One region of the Weizmannia sp. FSL W8-0401 genome, then DNA from elsewhere that is predicted to be linked to it. Evidence: predicted binding sites of a transcription regulator. Region 1 holds the regulator's gene; each other region holds the start of a gene.

Region 1 (4,584 bases):
TCAGCTCGCGGATTTTAATATGGTCCTGGAAGATTTCCGGGTCGGCCATTTTTTCTTCCCTGTCATGAATTTCTGTTTCCAACGTTTCAATTCTAGTTTCAATTTCTTCAATCCTCCGCTTTTTTTGCCGCTCGCGTTTTTTTGCTTCTTTATCCTGCCGATAGTTGTTTTTCGCCGGCTGTTCCGCTTTTACCTTTTCTTGTTTCGCGTTTTCCAGGCGCGCAATTTCCAGCATTTCTTCTTTTTTTTGCACATAATAATCATAGTCACCGAGAAATTCACGGGTGCCTTCCGGCGAGAGCTCCACCACTTTTGTGGCGATCCGGTTAATGAAATAGCGGTCGTGGGAAATGAACAGAATGGTTCCCGGGTAATCAATTAGCGCATTTTCCAGCACTTCTTTACTGTCCAAATCAAGATGGTTTGTCGGTTCATCTAAAATCAGAAAGTTCGCCTTTTCCAGCATCAATTTGGCGAGGGCAAGCCGGGCTTTTTCGCCGCCGCTTAAGGATGAGACGGTTTTTAAAACGTCATCGCCGGAAAAAAGAAAATTCCCGAGTGCCGTGCGGATTTCTTTTTCTGTTTTCAGCGGGTATGCATCCCATAATTCCCGGAGGACCGTTTTATTGGAAGATAGGTCGGCCAGTTCTTGATCGTAATAGCCGGTCATAACGCCTGAGCCGTATTCGATCGTGCCGGATATCAGCGGGATTCTCCGTATAATCGACTTCAAAAGCGTTGATTTGCCGATGCCGTTCGGGCCGACAAGGGCAACGCTGTCTTGTTTTTTAACTGAAAGATGGATGTTTTTGGCAACCGGCTCCCCACCGTAGCCGATGGCAGCATCCCGGACATGAAGGACTTCGTTCCCGCTTTGTTTGGCAATTTCAAACGAAAACCGGGCGGATTTTTCATCGCCAAGCGGCTTGTCCATCAATTCCATTTTTTCCAGCTGTTTCCGCCGGCTTTGTGCCCGCTTTGTCGTGGTGGCCCGGGCAATGTTTTTCTGGATGAATGCTTGCAATTTCGCAACTTCTTCCTGCTGCTTTTCATATTGCTTGACTTCCCGTTCGTACTGGGCGGCCTTTTGTTCCAGGTACCGGCTGTAGTTGCCGTGGTATTTTTTGATGGAATGCCTTGAGATTTCATAGACCTGGTTGACGACTTTATCCAGAAAATAACGGTCGTGGGACACGATCAGAATGGCGCCTTCATATCCTTGTAAATACTGCTCCAGCCAGGTGAGCGTTTCGATATCGAGATGGTTTGTCGGTTCATCCAAAATTAAGATATCCGGCTTTGTGAGCAGCAACTTCGCCAATGCAAGGCGTGTTTTTTGCCCGCCGCTTAACGTCCGGATCGGGGTGCTGTAGTCGTACTGGTCAAAACGGAAGCCATGCAGAACGGACCGGATATCCGCTTCGATCTGATATCCGCCTCCATCTTTAAAGCGTGTCTGCAAAGTATCATAAGCGTGCAGCACTTTTTCATACTCCGCCCGGCGGTTATAAATCGCGGGGTCGGCCATTTTTTGTTCATATTCGCGGAGCTGTTTTTCCATATCCAGCAAATCTTTAAAAACCGACATCATTTCGTCCCAAATGGACAAATCTGATTCGAGCCCGGCATTTTGGGCAAGATAACCGATTTCGACACCATTCGGCACAATGATGGAACCTTCGTCATAAGAAAGCTGGCCGGCAATGATTTTCAGCAGGGTCGATTTTCCGGCCCCGTTTCTCCCGACCAAAGCGATCCGGTCTTTTGTTTGGATTTCTAATTTTATATCCGATAAAATAAGTTCAGCGCCATAATATTTTGTGACTTGTTGAACTTGCAGCAACATCATCGTTATGTTCACCTCTATATCATTGTAAGTGTACAGGAAGGCGAACTGCAACTCAACCGGCGTGATCGAAATTTGTCAAAAAACTTTTCACATAAATCCGTAAAAACCCATGAAAAAAATGCTCATTTGTGATATATTTAACATAGTTGGAGAGAGAAAAAGACACATGCAGGCATTTTTTAAAACATATTTTTTCTTTGTTCAGATAGGAGTAATATTATAATGAGGAATGGCAGCGCTGCCATTCCGGAATGGACGCACGATTGGAACCAGCAGCACGAAAAATTTAAGCTTTCAACTTGGGGGATTTCACATGAAGGATGAATCAGTAAAAATACCGCAAGCCACCGCAAAACGGCTTCCATTATATTACCGGTACCTGAGAAATTTATATACACTCGGCAAGCAAAGGGTATCATCGGCGGAACTGAGTGAAGCGGTGAAAGTCGACTCCGCCACGATACGCAGGGATTTTTCCTACTTCGGGGCACTTGGGAAAAAAGGTTATGGTTATAATGTAAAATATTTATTGTCTTTCTTCGGCAAGACGCTGAACCAGGATGAGATCACAAATGTAGCGCTGATTGGCGTGGGGAACCTCGGTACAGCCCTTTTGAATTACAATTTTTCGAAGAATAACAGCGCGCGGATTGTTATGGCATTTGACAATGACCCCGGGAAGGTGGGGAGCCATGTTGGCAATGTGCCTGTTTACAGCATGGACGAATTAAGAGAACGGCTTTGCGCGGAAGATGTAACGGTCGTGATTCTAACGGTCCCCGCTTCCAGTGCGCAGGCGGTGACAGACGAGCTTGCCAGTACGAATGTAAAAGGCGTTTTAAACTTTACGCCTGCCCGGCTGAACGTGCCGCCGGATATCCGTGTCCATCATATTGACCTGGCCGTGGAACTGCAGGCACTGATCTACTTTTTAAAACATTATTCAAATGATGAAGAAAATTTGAAAGAAACAAAAGAGCCGGTTGCGAAGCCATAGCCAAAAAGCTTTTTTTCCGTTATCATAATGGGTACAGGGGGTGGCCCGTTTGAAAACGGAATGCAGGCGCAAATGGAAATGGCCGGGTTTGGCTCTGGCGTGCAAAGGGAAAAGGGCGGATTCCACGCCGGCACTTAAAGGAGAACGGCGATGAATGCGAAAAAAATGCCGGTTACCGGACATATCCAGGAATTGAGAAAGCGGTTAATCACCGTTCTCATTTTCTTTCTGTTCGCCCTGGTTGTTGGCTTTTTTACCGCAAAGCCTGTTATACGTTATTTGCAGCACGCCGAAAATGCCGGCATGTTCACGATGAATGCCTTCAGGGTAACCGATCCCATTAAGGTTTTTATGGAAGTTTCGGTTGTGATCGCATGCCTGTTGACCCTGCCGGTGATTTTGTACCAGCTTTGGGCGTTTATAAGCCCGGGGCTGTATGAGAAAGAAAAGAAACTGACATTAAGTTACATTCCTGTTTCCATCCTGCTTTTTATAGCCGGCGTTTCTTTTTCCTATTTCGTGCTTTGTCCGCTGATGGTGAAGTTTATGATGGGCTTGTCAAATGAAATGGGCATTCGTGCGGTGATCGGGATCAGGGAATATATTCAGTTTCTGCTGGAAATCACGCTTCCGTTTGGCTTTGTGTTCCAAATGCCGGTCGTGGTCCTGTTTCTGACCCAGCTTGGCATCATTACGCCGAGGCTGTTGAAAAAGGCAAGAAAATATGCGTATCTTGCTCTGATTGCAGCAGCCGGCATCATTACCCCGCCGGACGTGTTTTCGCAGCTGATTACCTTTGTCCCGCTCGTTTTGCTGTATGAAGCGAGCACGCTGATTTCGAAAATGGCGTACCGCAATGCCCAAAAAGCGGCAAAAGAAATGCCAATGGATGAACAGACGATTCCTTCTGAATAAGAAAGCCGTTTTCCGGACGGAACCGGAAAAACGGCTTTTATTTTTTCACTGAGTTTTTCAGCTTGAAATGGAGAAAGATCAGCCTGATTCCGGAACCCAGATCCAATGTTGCAATCAACAGCAGTAAATAAGAAAAAAAGCCCCAGCCGCCCACTTGTACCTGCTGAATGGCAAAATAAGTGAACAAGGCCCCGAGCAGGCAGTTTACAATTCCTGAAAAAAGTGGTCTCATCATAGAAGTCCTCCAATTGAGCTGTAAATTTCATGTACGGATGTCTGCAGAACGGACGGGTGCAAAAGCAGCCTAACGACCACAATTGTGTTCATGGAAACATGCGCAAACATGGAAACGGTGATCCGGTTTGTTTTCTCATATAAATAAGCGAGCGTCAGCCCTAAAAGGGAATATAAAAACAAGTGGCTCGGTTCGGTATGCGCGAGCCCAAAAATAACCGAGCTGACAATACCGGACAAAAGAAAAGAAAAGCGCCTGCGCAGCGTGCCGAAAATGATTTTCCGAAAGACGATTTCCTCGAGAATCGGCCCGGCGATCGAGCTGATGAGGATGACAAGCGGAAATCTTTCAATCAGCGCCATGATTTGCTGCGTATTGTTGGAGGCAGCCGGGGCACCGAACAATGATTCAATGATAGCGGCTGCAGTCTGGGCAAAGAAACAAAGAAAGACGCCGCTTATTGCCCATATGGCGGATGGTGCGGCCGGAAGCGGTTCGGCCCGGTCTGTTTCTTTCTTTGCGGCTTTTCTTAAAAGATACAGGACGATGATCAGCCCGATGATAAAGCTGATGACGGTCCAAAGCGGG
Region 2 (4,584 bases), 1.4 Mb from region 1:
GGTCCTTTTTCCTGAGATGGGGAAAGGCCGCCGGAAATATGATCCTGTATCTTGTTCCGGCTTATTTGCTCTCGGTTGTTGTGTTAAGCGCGGCCCGTTTCTGGCTGTTTCCGGCATTCGGCCAGCATGCCGGAAACAGCATCACGGCGGTGATCCTGCTTGCATTTGCCGGCATGCTGTTTGTCATCCCGACAGCGGCTGAAATTCCGATTGTCCAGACGATGATGGCTTTCGGGCTCGGGACAGGCCCGGCCAGCGCACTGCTTGTGACGCTTCCGGCCGTCAGCCTTCCTTCCTTAATCATGGTTGGCCGGTCGTTTTCAAAACAAATCCTTCTGTTTGTTGCCGCCTCCTGTGTTGTGGTCGGCATTGCGGCAGGGTTATGTGGAATGTTTTTTTAACCAAACGATTGCCCGGAGCATTTGAACAAAACGGCGCGGCCATTTGTCCGCGCCGTTTTGTATTCATTCCCTGATTTGCCCGCTCCCGTAAATCCAATATTTTGTGGAGGTTAAGGCATCCAGCCCCATCGGACCGCGGGCATGCAGTTTCTGGGTGCTGATGCCGATTTCCGCCCCGTATCCAAACTCAAAACCGTCTGTAAAACGGGTGGACGCATTATGGTACACACAGGCGGCATCCACCATGGACATGAAATGTTCCGCCCGGGCCCCGTCTTCTGTTACAATCGCCTCTGAATGTTTTGTGCCGTAACGGTTGATGTGCCGGATCGCTTCATCTGTATCTTCGACCGTTTTGACGCTGATTTTAAGCGCGAGGTATTCGCAATACCAATCCTCTTCCGCCGCCTTTTTTGCAGCCGGAAAAATTTTCTGCACCGGCTCATCCCCGTAAATCTCCACCCCTTTTTCCGCCAGTGCGCTAAGCAGCTTTTCGCCGTGTCGGGCGAGCCACTGCGCATGGATTAAAAGCGTTTCGATGGCATTGCAGACGGATGGGCGCTGCGTTTTTGCATTGACTGCAATCCGGACGGCCATTTCCGGCTGTGCTGTTTCGTCTATATATAAATGGCAATTGCCTGCCCCGGTTTCAATCACCGGCACGGAAGCTTCGCGGACAACGGTATCAATCAGCTTTTTCCCTCCTCTCGGGATCAGCACATCGAGATAATCGCGCAGGTGGAACATTTCTGTTGCCGCCTCCCTGCCTGTATCTTCGATGAGCTGAACGGCATCTTCAGGAAAGCCTGTCTCCGCCAATGCGCGGTGAATGGAAGAGACGAGCGCCTGATTTGAGCAGATGGAAGACGAGCTGCCCCTTAAAATGACTGCATTGCCCGTTTTGATCGCAAGCGTGGCAGCATCGGCCGTAACATTCGGGCGCGCTTCGTAAATCATGCCGATGACACCGACCGGCACTTTCTTTTTGAGGATCAGCAACCCGTTTTCTTTCTTGATTTCTTCGACTGTTTCCCCGACCGGATCTTTTAACTTCACAAGCAGCCGGACCGCTTCTGACATATCATGGATCCGCTTCTCGTTAAGCATCATCCTGTCAAGTATATTTTCCGGAAGGCCCGCCCGGCTCCCGCTCCTGAGGTCTTTTTTGTTTTCGGAAATGATCGTTTCCCGGTCCTCAAGCAAAACACGGGCAACCGCCAAAAGCGCTTTGTTTTTTTCTTCCGTTGTCTTTTTGGCAAGCGCCATGCTGATATTCTTCGCTTTTTTTCCTTTTTCTGCGGCTTCAGACATTTAACCCAGCCCCTTTCTGTTTAAAGGCACCCAGTGATCGCGGTGGATGACTTCTTCTGCTGCCCGCCCGCCAGGCTTCATGAGCACGTGCAACAACTCATCCGCACCGTAAAGCACTTCCCCTTTTCCAAGCAGCCCTTTTGCGCCGTAGACGTCCACGACATCGCCTTTTTGGAATGTTCCGGAAATTTTTTGAATGCCTGCCGGAAGCAGGCTGCTCCCTTTTTGCAGCAAAGCCTGTTCCGCGCCGCGGTCAATGTATATTTTTCCGGCACTTTCCGAAAACAGCGCGATCCATTGTTTCCGGCTCTTTACAGCCGGGCGGGCGGCTCCGATATACGTGCCGTCCCCTTTTCCTTCGAGTATCTTGACGAGTTTACCGCGCCCTTTTCCCGTACCGATAAACACCCGGACGCCGAGGGATACCGCTGTATTTGCGGCTTTCAACTTTGACAGCATGCCGCCGGTTCCCGCTTTCGAACCGGCGCCTCCAGCCATTTTCATCATCTCGGGCGTGATGTTATCGATAAAATCAATGCGCCGTGCACAACGGTCGTATTTTGGATTTGTACTGTACAGCCCGTTTACATCCGTTAAAATAATGAGGTACCCGGCGTGGACAAGCCCGCTGACGAGCGCAGACAGCATGTCATTGTCGCCGAAAGTGAGTTCTGAGACCGATACGGAATCATTTTCATTGATAACCGGGATGACGCCGCGGCGCAAAAGCTCTGTTATCGTTGAATAAGCGTTATGGTACCGGTCTTTTGTGGAAAAGTCTTTCCGGGTTAACAAAATTTGCGCCGGTATTAAGCCGTAACCACCAAGCGCTTCCCTGTACCGCTGGATGAGCACACTCTGGCCGATGGCAGCAGCAGCCTGCTTCCCTTTTAACGTGACGGGCCGCGCCGGGTAACCGAGCAGCCGGAACCCGCACGCGACAGCGCCGGATGAAACGACGACCACCTCATGCCCGGCTCTGCGCAATGCCGCAAGGGCGCCGATATGGTCGGCAAACTTCTGTTCATCAATTTCCCCCGCGTCATTTGTTAAAGAACTGCTTCCGATTTTTACTACGACTCTGTTTTTCTCCATGGCATTTCTCTCCTTCTAAAAGGGTAAACAAAAAGGCCTTCCCGTCCCTGTAAAAAGGACGAAAAGGCCTTGCTTTTCGCGGTACCACCTTTTTTGGGCGACACACTTGCGCCCCGCTCTTTTTTGATAACGCAAAGCTTTGCGCCCGGTTTTCCGGGACCCGGAAGGCAGGTTTGGCAGGCCGCCTGCTGCAGCACCTTTCAGCCTGTGGGCGCCGCTCTCTTGCGCAGGGGTAATCCGCCTACTATTCCTTCGTTCACGTTCAGTATTTTTAATTATCTTACAACAGCACCGGAAGAAATGCAAGCAAAATATTTTGCTATGCATAACCCGAGAAGCCGGGACAAAAAATAAGCTTGCATGCGGATTTTCCCCGAAATTGGAAAGAAAATTACTTCCTATACAGTGAAAATTTGATATACTAATCATATATGAGGTTTCATCACCTTTCTTTGTGAATCTTAGTATGCGTAATTATGGGAGGAAATTCACAAACAGGAGGGAGGGAATCAGGGAACCTGTATATTTTTTGTATCTACATATGTGTGGGAATTCCATCAGAAAAGGAGAAATAGGAGATGGCAGAAACTTCAGCTCAAAAAGGCAATCCTGAAGAAAAACCAGAAGTAACCCCGGAAACGGCAGTCGCACAGAAAGATTTGCTGGATCAATTATTGGATCCGGAAATCCAGCAATCTTTGACGGTGTTGGTTGAAAGCCTGCCGAAAATGGCCGAACTGGTCACAATTTTAAACAAAACCTATGATTTTGCGCAATCCATAATGACAGATAAAGTGCTGATCAATGATTTTAAAGGCGGATTTCAAGGTTTTCTGGATCCCGTTGCCGAGAAAGCAAAGGGGCTTGCCCAAACCGCGATTGAAGCAAAGGACCGTGCCGAGACGTCCACAGACACGATCGGATTGTTCGGCCTGTTAAGATTGCTGAAAGATCCGCAAGCCCAGAAGCTGTTCCGTTTTCTGCAGTCTTATCTTGCAGTCGCGGAAGAACGCAGCAAACAGCAGTAAGGTGAATGAGAACTAATGAAAACGGGGGATCCATATGAGTAAAAAAATTGTCATTTTAGGGGCCGGTTACGGCGGCCTGTTATCTGCGTTATCAGCGCGTGAATATTTGTCAAAAGACGATGCGGCGATCACAGTCGTAAACCGTGTGCCGGACCATCAAATTATTACGGAACTGCACCGTCTGGCGGCGGGCGGCGTTTCTGAAAAACGGGTGTCGCTTCCGCTCAGAAAACTGTTTAAAGGCAAAGATGTCGACGTTCAGGTGGATGAAGTCACAAAAATCTCGCCTGATTCGAAAGAAGTATCACTTGGAAGCGGCTTTAAGCTGAATTACGATGTGCTCGTTGTGGCGCTCGGCAGCGAAACAGCTTTCTTCGGTATTCCGGGCCTTGAAGAAAACAGCTTTCTGTTAAAATCAGTGGACGATGCGAAACGCATTCATGCCCATATCGAGTCCTGCCTTGAGCAGTATGCCAAAACGAAAAACAAAGCGGATGCCACATTTGTTGTCGGCGGCGGCGGCCTGACCGGGATTGAACTGGTTGGCGAGCTGGCGGACAAGGTTCCGGGGTGGTCGAAAAAATTTGCGATCGACCCTTCCGAAATCTCGCTTATTTGTGTCGAAGCGGCGCCTTCCATTTTGCCGAACTTCGCGCCAAATCTGATTGAACGGGCAACGAAGAGCTTGGAAGCGCGCGGCGTGCAATTTTTCACAGGCATCCCTGTTACGAAATTCCAGGACAATGTGG
Region 3 (4,584 bases), 2.3 Mb from region 1:
CTTCTTTTTATCTATTTTCTTTGCCTTTACCCCCGCGAATTCTTTTATGTTATCACTTTTTCCCACTTCTCGATATGCTTTATCCGACCATTGCTTGAGCACAGTGATTTGCCGCTGTACCCGCTTTATTTCTTTTTGCTGCTTTTCATACGCCTGGAGGCAAAAGCCTTATAACTGCCCATCATTAGCCGAAAAAGCACCCAAATCTATCTTTTCCCTTTTTCACATAGATTGAATCCGTTTTCATTCTCGTAATATGAATTTAATCGTATTGTAATCTTCCTTTCTGCCTATTTGTGTTATAACAAGAGTACGGAGAAGGGAGTTGTCTTATGCACTTAAAAAGGCGAATTGCAGTTATGGCGTTTGCCATATTCGTTGGCACGGCACAACTAAATGCCTATGCAGAAACAGATCAAGGTTCCTTACAGAAAAAATTGGATGAAAATACGCAAACCATTCAAAAGAAAGAATCGGAGAAAAAAGCCGTCGAAAGTAAAATGGAAAATTTACAAAAAGACTGGAACGCATTGCAATCATCCATTCAGAAAAATAAAGAAAATATCGCAGCAACTGAAGCGAAAATCCAGTCAGCAAAAGATTTGATTGAAAAGAAAAAAGAGGAAATCGTAAAGCTGGAGGACCAAGTTTCTGCACGGGAAGGCGTGATTAAAAAACGCCTCGTTGCCATGCAAAAAAACAACCAATACGACTATGTGATTGAAACGATTTTAAACGCGGAAAGCATTGGCGACCTGATCAACCGGGTCAGTGCAGTCGCGACACTGCTGAACGCTGATACAAGCCTTTTGGATCAGCAAAAAGCGGACCTTGCGAAAATTGAAGCCGATAAAAAAGCCATTGCAGACCAGGAAAAAGTGCTCGAACAGGAGCAGGCAAACTTGAAAAGCAGCCAGGCAAAACTGCAAACAAATTTAAAAGAAAAGGAAAAAGCATTGTCGGGATTAAAATCGAAGTATGACAGCATTCAAAATGAGCTGTCAAAAGCGGAACAAAAACAAACCGACTTGAATACGAAAATCAGCAACCTGCAAAAAGAAATAAAGGCACAGCAGGCGGCCGCAAAAGCCAGGGAAGAAGCCCTCGCAAAACAAGCGAGCGAAGCTGAAGCCGAAAAGGCAGCGGAAGCGCAAGCTGAAAAAACAGCAGAAACACAAGCGAAAAAACCAGCGGAAGCCGGTGCCGGGAAAACGGCCGGAACCAAATCCACCGCATCTTCCGGCCACAGCACGCCACAAGGCAAATCCTTTTATGTGACGGCGACATCTTATAACCATGAAGATACGAAGCTGGATATTACCGCTTTGGGATATAACATTAAGAAAAACCCGAACATGAAATTGATCGCTGTCGATCCGTCGGTCATTCCGCTCGGCAGCAAAGTCTGGGTTGAAGGATACGGGGTTGCCATCGCAGCCGATACCGGCGGTGCCATTAAGGGCCATATCATCGATGTCCTGATGCCGAACAAAAAAGCTTCCATCGCATGGGGGCGCCGTACGGTCAAAGTGATCATATTGAATTAAGAAAAAGCAGCCTTGAATCGATTCAAGGCTGCTTTTCTATATCCGCCTATGGCAGGCCCGCTCCTAACCCCGGTAAAAAACAGGCCCATGCTTTTCCCGGAAAGCGGGGCAAGCATGGGCACTTTTTTCGGCAGTCCGCCTTAAGCAGGCGTCGGGATTTTTTTCAAAGAAAAAGCCGGGCCTCCCATAAAGCCCGGCCGGCACAAATGCTTACAATATCGGTGCCATTGTTTCTTTTAGCACTTTTACAGAATGATTGAACTGTTCCTGTTCTTTTTCGTTCAGTTTGATTTCAACCACTTCACGGATGCCCTGGCGATTGATGATGGCCGGAACGCCAATGTACACATCGCTGTTTCCGTATTGGCCTTCAAGAAATGCAGAGACCGTCAATACGCTGTTTTCATTGTTCAGGATTGCCCTTGTAATCCGGGTCAGGGACATCCCGATGCCGTAAAATGTGGCCCCTTTTCGTTCAATAATATGATAAGCCGCATCTCTCGTATTGACAAAAATGTCATCTAACGTCTTTTCGTCAATAATTCCTTTTTGTAGATAGCTTTCAATCGTATCGTAACCGATATTTGTATGGCTCCATACCGGAAGTTCCGTATCGCCGTGTTCGCCGATAATCGCAGCATGCACATTGCGCGGGTCAATTCCAAATTGGGCGCTCAAAGAGTTGCGGAGACGCGCGGAGTCAAGCACTGTGCCCGAACCGATAACATGTTCTTTCGGCAGGCCGGACTCTTTCCAAGTTACATATGTCAAAATGTCAACCGGGTTGCTGGCAACAAGAAAAATCCCGTTAAAGCCGCTGTCCATGATGCTCTTAATCATGCCTTTAAAAATTTTTGCGTTTTTGGAAACAAGATCAAGCCTTGTTTCGCCCGGTTTTTGCGGGGAACCTGCCGTAATGACAACGAGATCGGCAGTGCCGCAATCGGAATAATCGCCTTTCCAAACGCGGGTCGGCGTAGGCGCAAATGGCAGGCCGTGGTTCAGGTCCATGGCTTCCCCTTCTGCTTTTGCTTCGTTAATATCGATTAAAACAAGCTCTTCTGCAACACCCTGATTAATCATGGCGTAGCAGTAACTTGTACCAACTGCACCCGTTCCAACCACTGCAATACGATTGACTTTTTTCATGTATAATCTTCCTCCCCATCAAAAGTAAAAAATATTTCCACTGTATGAAAGCAGTTTTGCAAGCCCGGCATGGCGAGCCCCTATCCAGTCTATGGATATTGTGCCAACTCCTAATGGATTCCATACTGCTTTTCCTTTAAAGCAGGACGATTAAACTTTTGCAGCAAATGCTGCCGTGCGGTTTGTGAAAAAGATGGACGGCATGCCCTTTTATGGCTGAAATGGATCGTTCCGTTCATTTTCCTTCATTCCACATGGGTAAGTATACCACTATTTTTGTGATTAGATTCACATATTTTATGGCGAAAATTTGAAAATTTGCTTGCCCAAATGCCCGGTTTTAAAGGAAAATGACGGTTTTTCAAAATTATCCGTTTACATTTTTCACAAATGGCTTTATTTGAAAGAGCCAGATATGTAAGCGTTATTCATTCTTGTGCTGATTTTCACAAAGTTCCCCGGGCGGAGGAATAAATGGCTGATCCCGCCCAAATGATCTCTGCCATTTTTGCTCCTGAATGCCTGCCCTCCAAAAAAGCGGGTGCTGCCCGCTTAAAAGAATCTGCTTCACATGCATGGAGGCGTGCCCGCCAGACATCGACAAAAACGCAACTGTACAGCCATTCAATTGTGCATCAAAAATGAACATCGTGTGGACAGCCAGTACGACGGGCAAAATAAAGCCGACCATAAAATCAACTTCATATAAGTGCACTTTTTTCTCTCCATACCGGCTGCTTTCATTTATTATCAAAGAAGAAGAGACCGGTTTCAATGCCAATTCTTTTCTTTCCATTCTCGGTACTTGCCATGTAAAAACACGAATGATATTCGCAGTTGACTTTTAATTGTTCGCGTTTTATCCTTAATTTATCCCTTTATGCGGGAAATGTTCCTTTACTGGTTTTTAATTTTATAAAGTATTAGACTTTTTTCATTTTACAAGTATAATAATAAGTATCATTTTCTTTGTGCATTTTTCTGACCAAATGAAAGGAGCGATTATCCTTGCATCAAATTGATGAAAAGAAAGCCCACCGGATGGCCCTGCAGGCAGACATGGATTTTCTCGCCGGGCTGCTGGATAAAGTGATCCTATTTGAAGGCGGCGAAGCATTGCTCAAAACAATCCAAAATATTCGCTCCCTGGCACAAAAAGCGAGGGAAACCGGCGATGAGGCTTTCTACCTTCAATTAAAAAAAGAAATTACAGACCTGAATCCGCCAGAACGGCAGGAAGTCATCCGCGCTTTCTCTACCTATCTGCAATTATTTAATATTACCGAGCAAAATTTCAGAATTAAGCGCCGGCGGGAGTACCAGTCGGAAGATACAGACCAGGTCCAACCGCGTTCACTTGAAGATGGCATCGAAACGCTGCGGAAAGAAAAAGTGCCGGCTGAAATGGTTGCAGAACTGCTGAACAGTTTATCGCTTGAGCTGATTATAACGGCACACCCGACAGAAGCAACGAGGCGGACCATTCTGCAAATCCATAAACGCATTGCAGACCTTTTAAAAACGCTCGAATTTACAAGCACCCGTTATGAGAAAAAAGTTATTGAAGAAACGATTTTGAATGAGATTACCATTTTATGGCAAAGTTCCGAAATCCGCGAGAAGAAACCGTCCGTTCTCGACGAGGTGAAAAACGGGCTTTATTATTTCGACAATGTCCTGTTCGACGTGCTGCCGCGCATACACGAAGACCTAGAAGACTATCTGTACGAATCGTACGGACAGCGTTTTAAAGTCCCTTCTTATCTTCATTTCGGATCGTGGATCGGCGGCGACCGGGACGGGAACCCGAACGTGACCGCGGACATCACCTGGAAAACGCTCGAGATGCAGCGTGAACTCGTATTGGAAAAATATAAAAAGTCGCTTA
Region 4 (4,584 bases), 580 kb from region 1:
GCCGTTTTGTTCCTTAATGGCAGCCAGATACGCGAAATACAGCCATTGGAAAGCTTCTCGTGCGTTTGAAGCCGGTTCGGAAATATCGAATCCGTAGCTTTGTGCCATTTGTTTCAATTCCTGCAATGCGCGGATTTGTTCCGAATGTTCTTCGCGTTCGCGGATGACTTCTTCTGTCATCAAGCCGCAGCCGATTAAGTCAAGATCTTTTTTCTTTTGTTCAATTAAATAATCTACCCCGTAAAGTGCAACGCGCCGGTAGTCGCCGATAATGCGGCCGCGACCGTAAGCATCCGGAAGGCCGGTTACAATGCCGGCATGCCGTGCAGCTTTGATTTCCGGCGTGTAGGCATCGAATACACCCTGGTTATGGGTTTTCCGCCATTCTGTAAAAATATGTTTGATTTCCGGATCAATTTCATATCCGTAAGATTTTAAGGCGCTTTCTGCCATCCGGATTCCGCCAAACGGCATCATCGAACGTTTGAACGGTTTATCGGTTTGGAAACCGACAATTTTTTCAAGTTCTTTGTTTAAATACCCCGGGCCATGCGATGTAATGGTGGATACAATTTTCGTATCCATATCCAGGACGCCACCTTTTTCGCGTTCCTGTTTCGACAGTTCCATGACCTGGTCCCATAATTTTAAAGTGGCTTCAGTCGGACCGGCAAGGAAGCTTTCATCGCCTTCGTAAGGGGTTACATTTTTCAAAATAAAGTCCCTTACGTCGATTTCTTTTTGCCAGTTTCCTCCTTTAAAGCCTTCCCATTGTTTTTTGGAGAGCGGTGCTTTTGTCAGCAATTGTTCAGTCATTTTAAATTGGCCTCCTTTAAGCCTATTAATGAGCTGCCTTCAGAATTGGATGTTTGTTTGTTAAATAGTGAACATTTCTTATTACGCTTTCATTTTAGCACGGGCGATTTTAAAAAGATAGTGATAGCGTTCACATTTTAGGGCCGGAAAATGCAGTTGTCAAAGAATGTTCAAAACATTTGGCCGTATATATATAATAGAAAAATGCGATGAAAGCGTGTTATAACACAAATTGATCAGTTTTTCATATGATTATTTTTCTTGAGGAGAGTTTGTGATTTGGTAACATGCTCAATATTTCACAAAATCGACACAGCCAGATGAAAACGGTTGCGGTATATTTTTCGTGTAAGCTTGAATTTTTTGCTTACATTTATAAGCTGGATCATGGTATTCCCCCCTATATGACATCCATTTTTTTAACTTTAAGCGCTGATGCAATTAGAATGGCAACTTCTAAAACGAGTAAAATAAATATACTGTAATGAATATTTAAATCGTCTGTATATAAGCTATTCACTTTGCCTAAATTTTGTTTGAAACCCATTCCGTAATTACTAAGGGATAAATAATAAATATACTTTGGCAGCCCTTTTTCACTAATTGAAATGCAGGAAAAAACGATATAAATATTGACGATCAGAAACGCAATGCGGGAATTTAAAAACATTTTCAAAAGAGACTGGAGGCTGATGATAACATAGATCATCAAAAAATAACTGAATAGCAATATTCCCATTCCATTATTTACATTCACTTGCCCCCAAAAAACCCTGATCAAATTGATAAGGCACTGGCAGCCAATGAACACCAGTAATGATAGCTGTCAAAAGCCCCTTCCTGTGTAATCGCTTCATAAACGTTCAAAATATATACAAACACAAACAGGGAAAAAGGGGATATGATAGAAAGGCAGTTGTTTGTGATGTTTTTCACAATTTAACATTTTTCAGTTGGAGATGGTGTTTATGTACGAGGCCGTTGAATCTGTTGTTCAAATGGCGTTAAATAAGAAAAAATATCTGGAAGAATCCCTGCTTCGTTATGTGACAAAAGCAGTGTTGGCAAGTATGTTTATCGGTTTTGCCATTATTATTTGTTACCGTCTTGCCGAGCCATTTTTTGATGCGAAGTCTCCGGTTACTTCCTTTATGGCTTCCATATTTTTCGGTGCAGCGCTCGTGCTTATTATGTTTGGCGGCGGCGAGCTATTTACCGGCAATACGATGATGATGACGATGAGCACGGTAAAAAAAGCGACAACTTGGAAAGATGCGCTCACAAACTGGGTGGCAACGTATGCCGGAAATTTGATGGGGGCGGCGATTTTCGCGCTGTTTATCCATTACAGCGGACTCTATGCGGATTCGGATAACAGCCAGTTTTTAATGTCGGTTGTGGGCGGAAAAATCAGCCTGACAACAGCCCAAATGTTTTTCCGTTCGATCCTTTGTAACTGGCTTGTTTGTTTAGGGTTCTGGGTTCCGATAAACGTAAAGGGGGACGGGGCTAAAATCGCTTCGATGATGCTGCTCGTGTTTGGCTTCGTCATTTCAGGCTACGAACACAGCATTGCCAATATGGTGCTGTTCGCGCTCGCACTTGCTGCCCCGCACCCGGATACGATTACACTCGTTGGCATTTTGCACAACCTCGGCGTGGTAACGCTCGGAAATATGATTGGCGGCGGCGTCTTTGTCGGTGCCATGTACGCCTTCTTAACGTCAAAGAAAAAAGAAAAGGTGCCGGTTGCTGTTGTGGACACACACACCGTATCCCCTTTTTCTGCTGAAAAAATCAAGTAATATTAAAAAGAGCTGCCTTTTATTCAGGCAGCTCTTTTTAATATGGGATTAACCGCTCCGGCCCGTCAGCTTTGGATCAGCTGCAGGAATTGCTTGGTCCGTGCGTTTTTTGGATGATGGAACACTTCTTCCGGTTTGCCTTGCTCCAGGATGACGCCGCCATCCATAAATATCACCTTGTCCGCAACTTCGCGGGCAAACCGCATTTCGTGTGTCACAACGGCCATTGTCATGCCTTCTTCAGCAAGCTCCTTCATCACATTCAGCACGCCGCTTACCAGTTCCGGATCCAGTGCGGATGTCGGTTCGTCAAACAGCATCACTTCCGGCTCCATTGCAAGCGCTCTCGCAATCCCGGCGCGCTGCTGCTGGCCGCCGGAAAGGCTTGCTGGATACGCCTCTTTTTTATCAAGCAGGCCCACCTTTTCCAGCAGCATTTCCGCTTTTTTTACTGCATCCTGGCGGTTTTCCTTTTTTACAATGACCGGCCCCTCAATCACGTTTTCGAGAACCGTTTTATGCGGGAAAAGATTGTACTGTTGGAAAACCATGCCGGATTTTTGCCGCAAAGCTGCGAGTTCTTTTTTACCGGGATGCTGGGAAAAGTCAACGGATACATCATCGATCTGTATCCTGCCTTGATTTGGAATTTCAAGGGCATTCATACAGCGGAGCAGCGTGGTTTTGCCGGAACCGGACGGGCCGATGATGACGATCACTTTCCCTTTTTCAATGGTTAAGTCAATGCCTTTCAGCACTTCAAGGTTGCCGAATTGTTTATGTAACCCTTCTATTCGAATCATACAGGTCCCTCCTTACTTGCTGATGTATTTATCAAAACGGCCTTCCAATTTTTGCTGGATTATTGAGAGAATCAAACAAATCACTCAGTACAAAAAGGCGGCTTCGACATACAGCAGCATATATTGATAGGGTGGTGGAGGCAATTTCCTGTGCTTTACGGAACAGATCGGCCACCAAAATTAAGGAAGCAAGAGATGTATCTTTTACAAGGCTGATAAACGTATTGGAAAGCGGCGGCACCGATACGCGGACAGCCTGCGGGAGCACAATTCTTCTTAAAGCCTGCGCATAGTTCATCCCGATCGAATACGCTGCTTCCCATTGCTCCTTTGGAATCGATAAAATCGCTGCCCTGATCACTTCTGATGCATATGCGCCGACATTGAGCGAAAAGCCGATAATGGCGGCCGGAAAAGAACCAATGGTAACATGCACAGACGGCAGCCCGTAAAAAATGATAAATAATTGCACAAGCAACGGGGTTCCGCGGATTGCTGAGACATAGATTCGGGCAATCCATTCCAGTATTTTAATGCCGGAAATCCGTGCCAGCGCCGTGGCGAGTGCCAGCACAAGACCGATACAGAAAGTGATGATCGTTAATGGAATCGTATAATGCAAAGCTCCCTTCAGCATCGACAGAAGGGAACTTTGCACCAAATGCAGCTGGTCGCTGCTGATAAACGCAAGGTTATTGGGAAACATCTTCACCAAACCATTTCTTTGAAATTTTTGTTAACGTGCCGTCTTTTTTCATATCTTTCAAAGCATCATTTACTTTGTCTGTCAGTTTCCCTGAATGTTTCCGGAACAAAAAAGCGGATTTGCTTGCCTCGTTTGCTGTAGCGGCAACTTTAATGGCAGCATTCGGTTTTTGTTTTTTGTAGTCCAGATAGGTCAGGGAATCATTGACGGTGGCATCCACACGGTTTGAAGTCAAAAGCTGGACCGCTTGGTAAAAACCTTCCACACTTACGATATTGGCGCCATTTTTCTTGGCAATATCAGCATAGTTACTTGTAAGCGACTGGGCTGATTTTTTGCCTTTTAAATCAGCGAAGGACTTGATGTTCGTGTTGTCTTTGCGGACAAGGACAACGGCTTTTGAAATCGTATAGGGTGTTGATAAGTCATATTTTTTCTGGCGGTCTGCGCGGAT

The links. The regulator Rex, encoded in region 1, represses fermentation and respiration genes when NADH is low (regulators of the CRP and FNR family bind a similar motif). The targets are predictions, from matches to a motif close to TTGTGAAATATTTCACAA.
Region 2: a site for Rex is predicted at 3,284-3,301, ahead of NSU00_RS07700 (DUF1641 domain-containing protein). Genes of this name have one in related genera too.
Region 3: a site for Rex is predicted at 2,973-2,990, ahead of NSU00_RS03120 (L-lactate dehydrogenase). Genes of this name have one in related genera too.
Region 4: a site for Rex is predicted at 874-891, ahead of pflB (formate C-acetyltransferase). Genes of this name have one in related genera too.

What each region holds. Positions count from the first base shown of each region.
Region 1 covers NZ_JBBPAG010000001.1:2,981,365-2,985,948, reverse strand. Annotated here, with positions in the region: gene NSU00_RS14455 (ABC-F family ATP-binding cassette domain-containing protein) at 1-1,849, opposite strand, end outside; gene NSU00_RS14450 (redox-sensing transcriptional repressor Rex) at 2,163-2,846, shown strand; gene tatC (twin-arginine translocase subunit TatC) at 2,997-3,761, shown strand; gene NSU00_RS14440 (YdiK family protein) at 3,799-3,996, opposite strand; gene NSU00_RS14435 (CPBP family intramembrane glutamic endopeptidase) at 3,993-4,584, opposite strand, start outside.
Region 2 covers NZ_JBBPAG010000001.1:1,608,455-1,613,038, forward strand. Annotated here, with positions in the region: gene NSU00_RS07685 (permease) at 1-401, shown strand, start outside; gene NSU00_RS07690 (glutamate-5-semialdehyde dehydrogenase) at 465-1,712, opposite strand; gene proB (glutamate 5-kinase) at 1,713-2,807, opposite strand; gene NSU00_RS07700 (DUF1641 domain-containing protein) at 3,386-3,835, shown strand; gene NSU00_RS07705 (NAD(P)/FAD-dependent oxidoreductase) at 3,870-4,584, shown strand, end outside.
Region 3 covers NZ_JBBPAG010000001.1:672,237-676,820, reverse strand. Annotated here, with positions in the region: gene NSU00_RS03130 (hypothetical protein) at 1-102, opposite strand, end outside; gene NSU00_RS03125 (3D domain-containing protein) at 333-1,547, shown strand; gene NSU00_RS03120 (L-lactate dehydrogenase) at 1,758-2,696, opposite strand; gene NSU00_RS03115 (hypothetical protein) at 3,121-3,411, opposite strand; gene ppc (phosphoenolpyruvate carboxylase) at 3,756-4,584, shown strand, end outside.
Region 4 covers NZ_JBBPAG010000001.1:2,402,917-2,407,500, reverse strand. Annotated here, with positions in the region: gene pflB (formate C-acetyltransferase) at 1-816, opposite strand, end outside; gene NSU00_RS16080 (DUF2705 family protein) at 1,217-1,627, opposite strand; gene NSU00_RS11855 (formate/nitrite transporter family protein) at 1,785-2,621, shown strand; gene NSU00_RS11850 (amino acid ABC transporter ATP-binding protein) at 2,687-3,424, opposite strand; partial or broken gene NSU00_RS11845 (amino acid ABC transporter permease) at 3,437-4,130, opposite strand; gene NSU00_RS11840 (amino acid ABC transporter substrate-binding protein) at 4,117-4,584, opposite strand, start outside.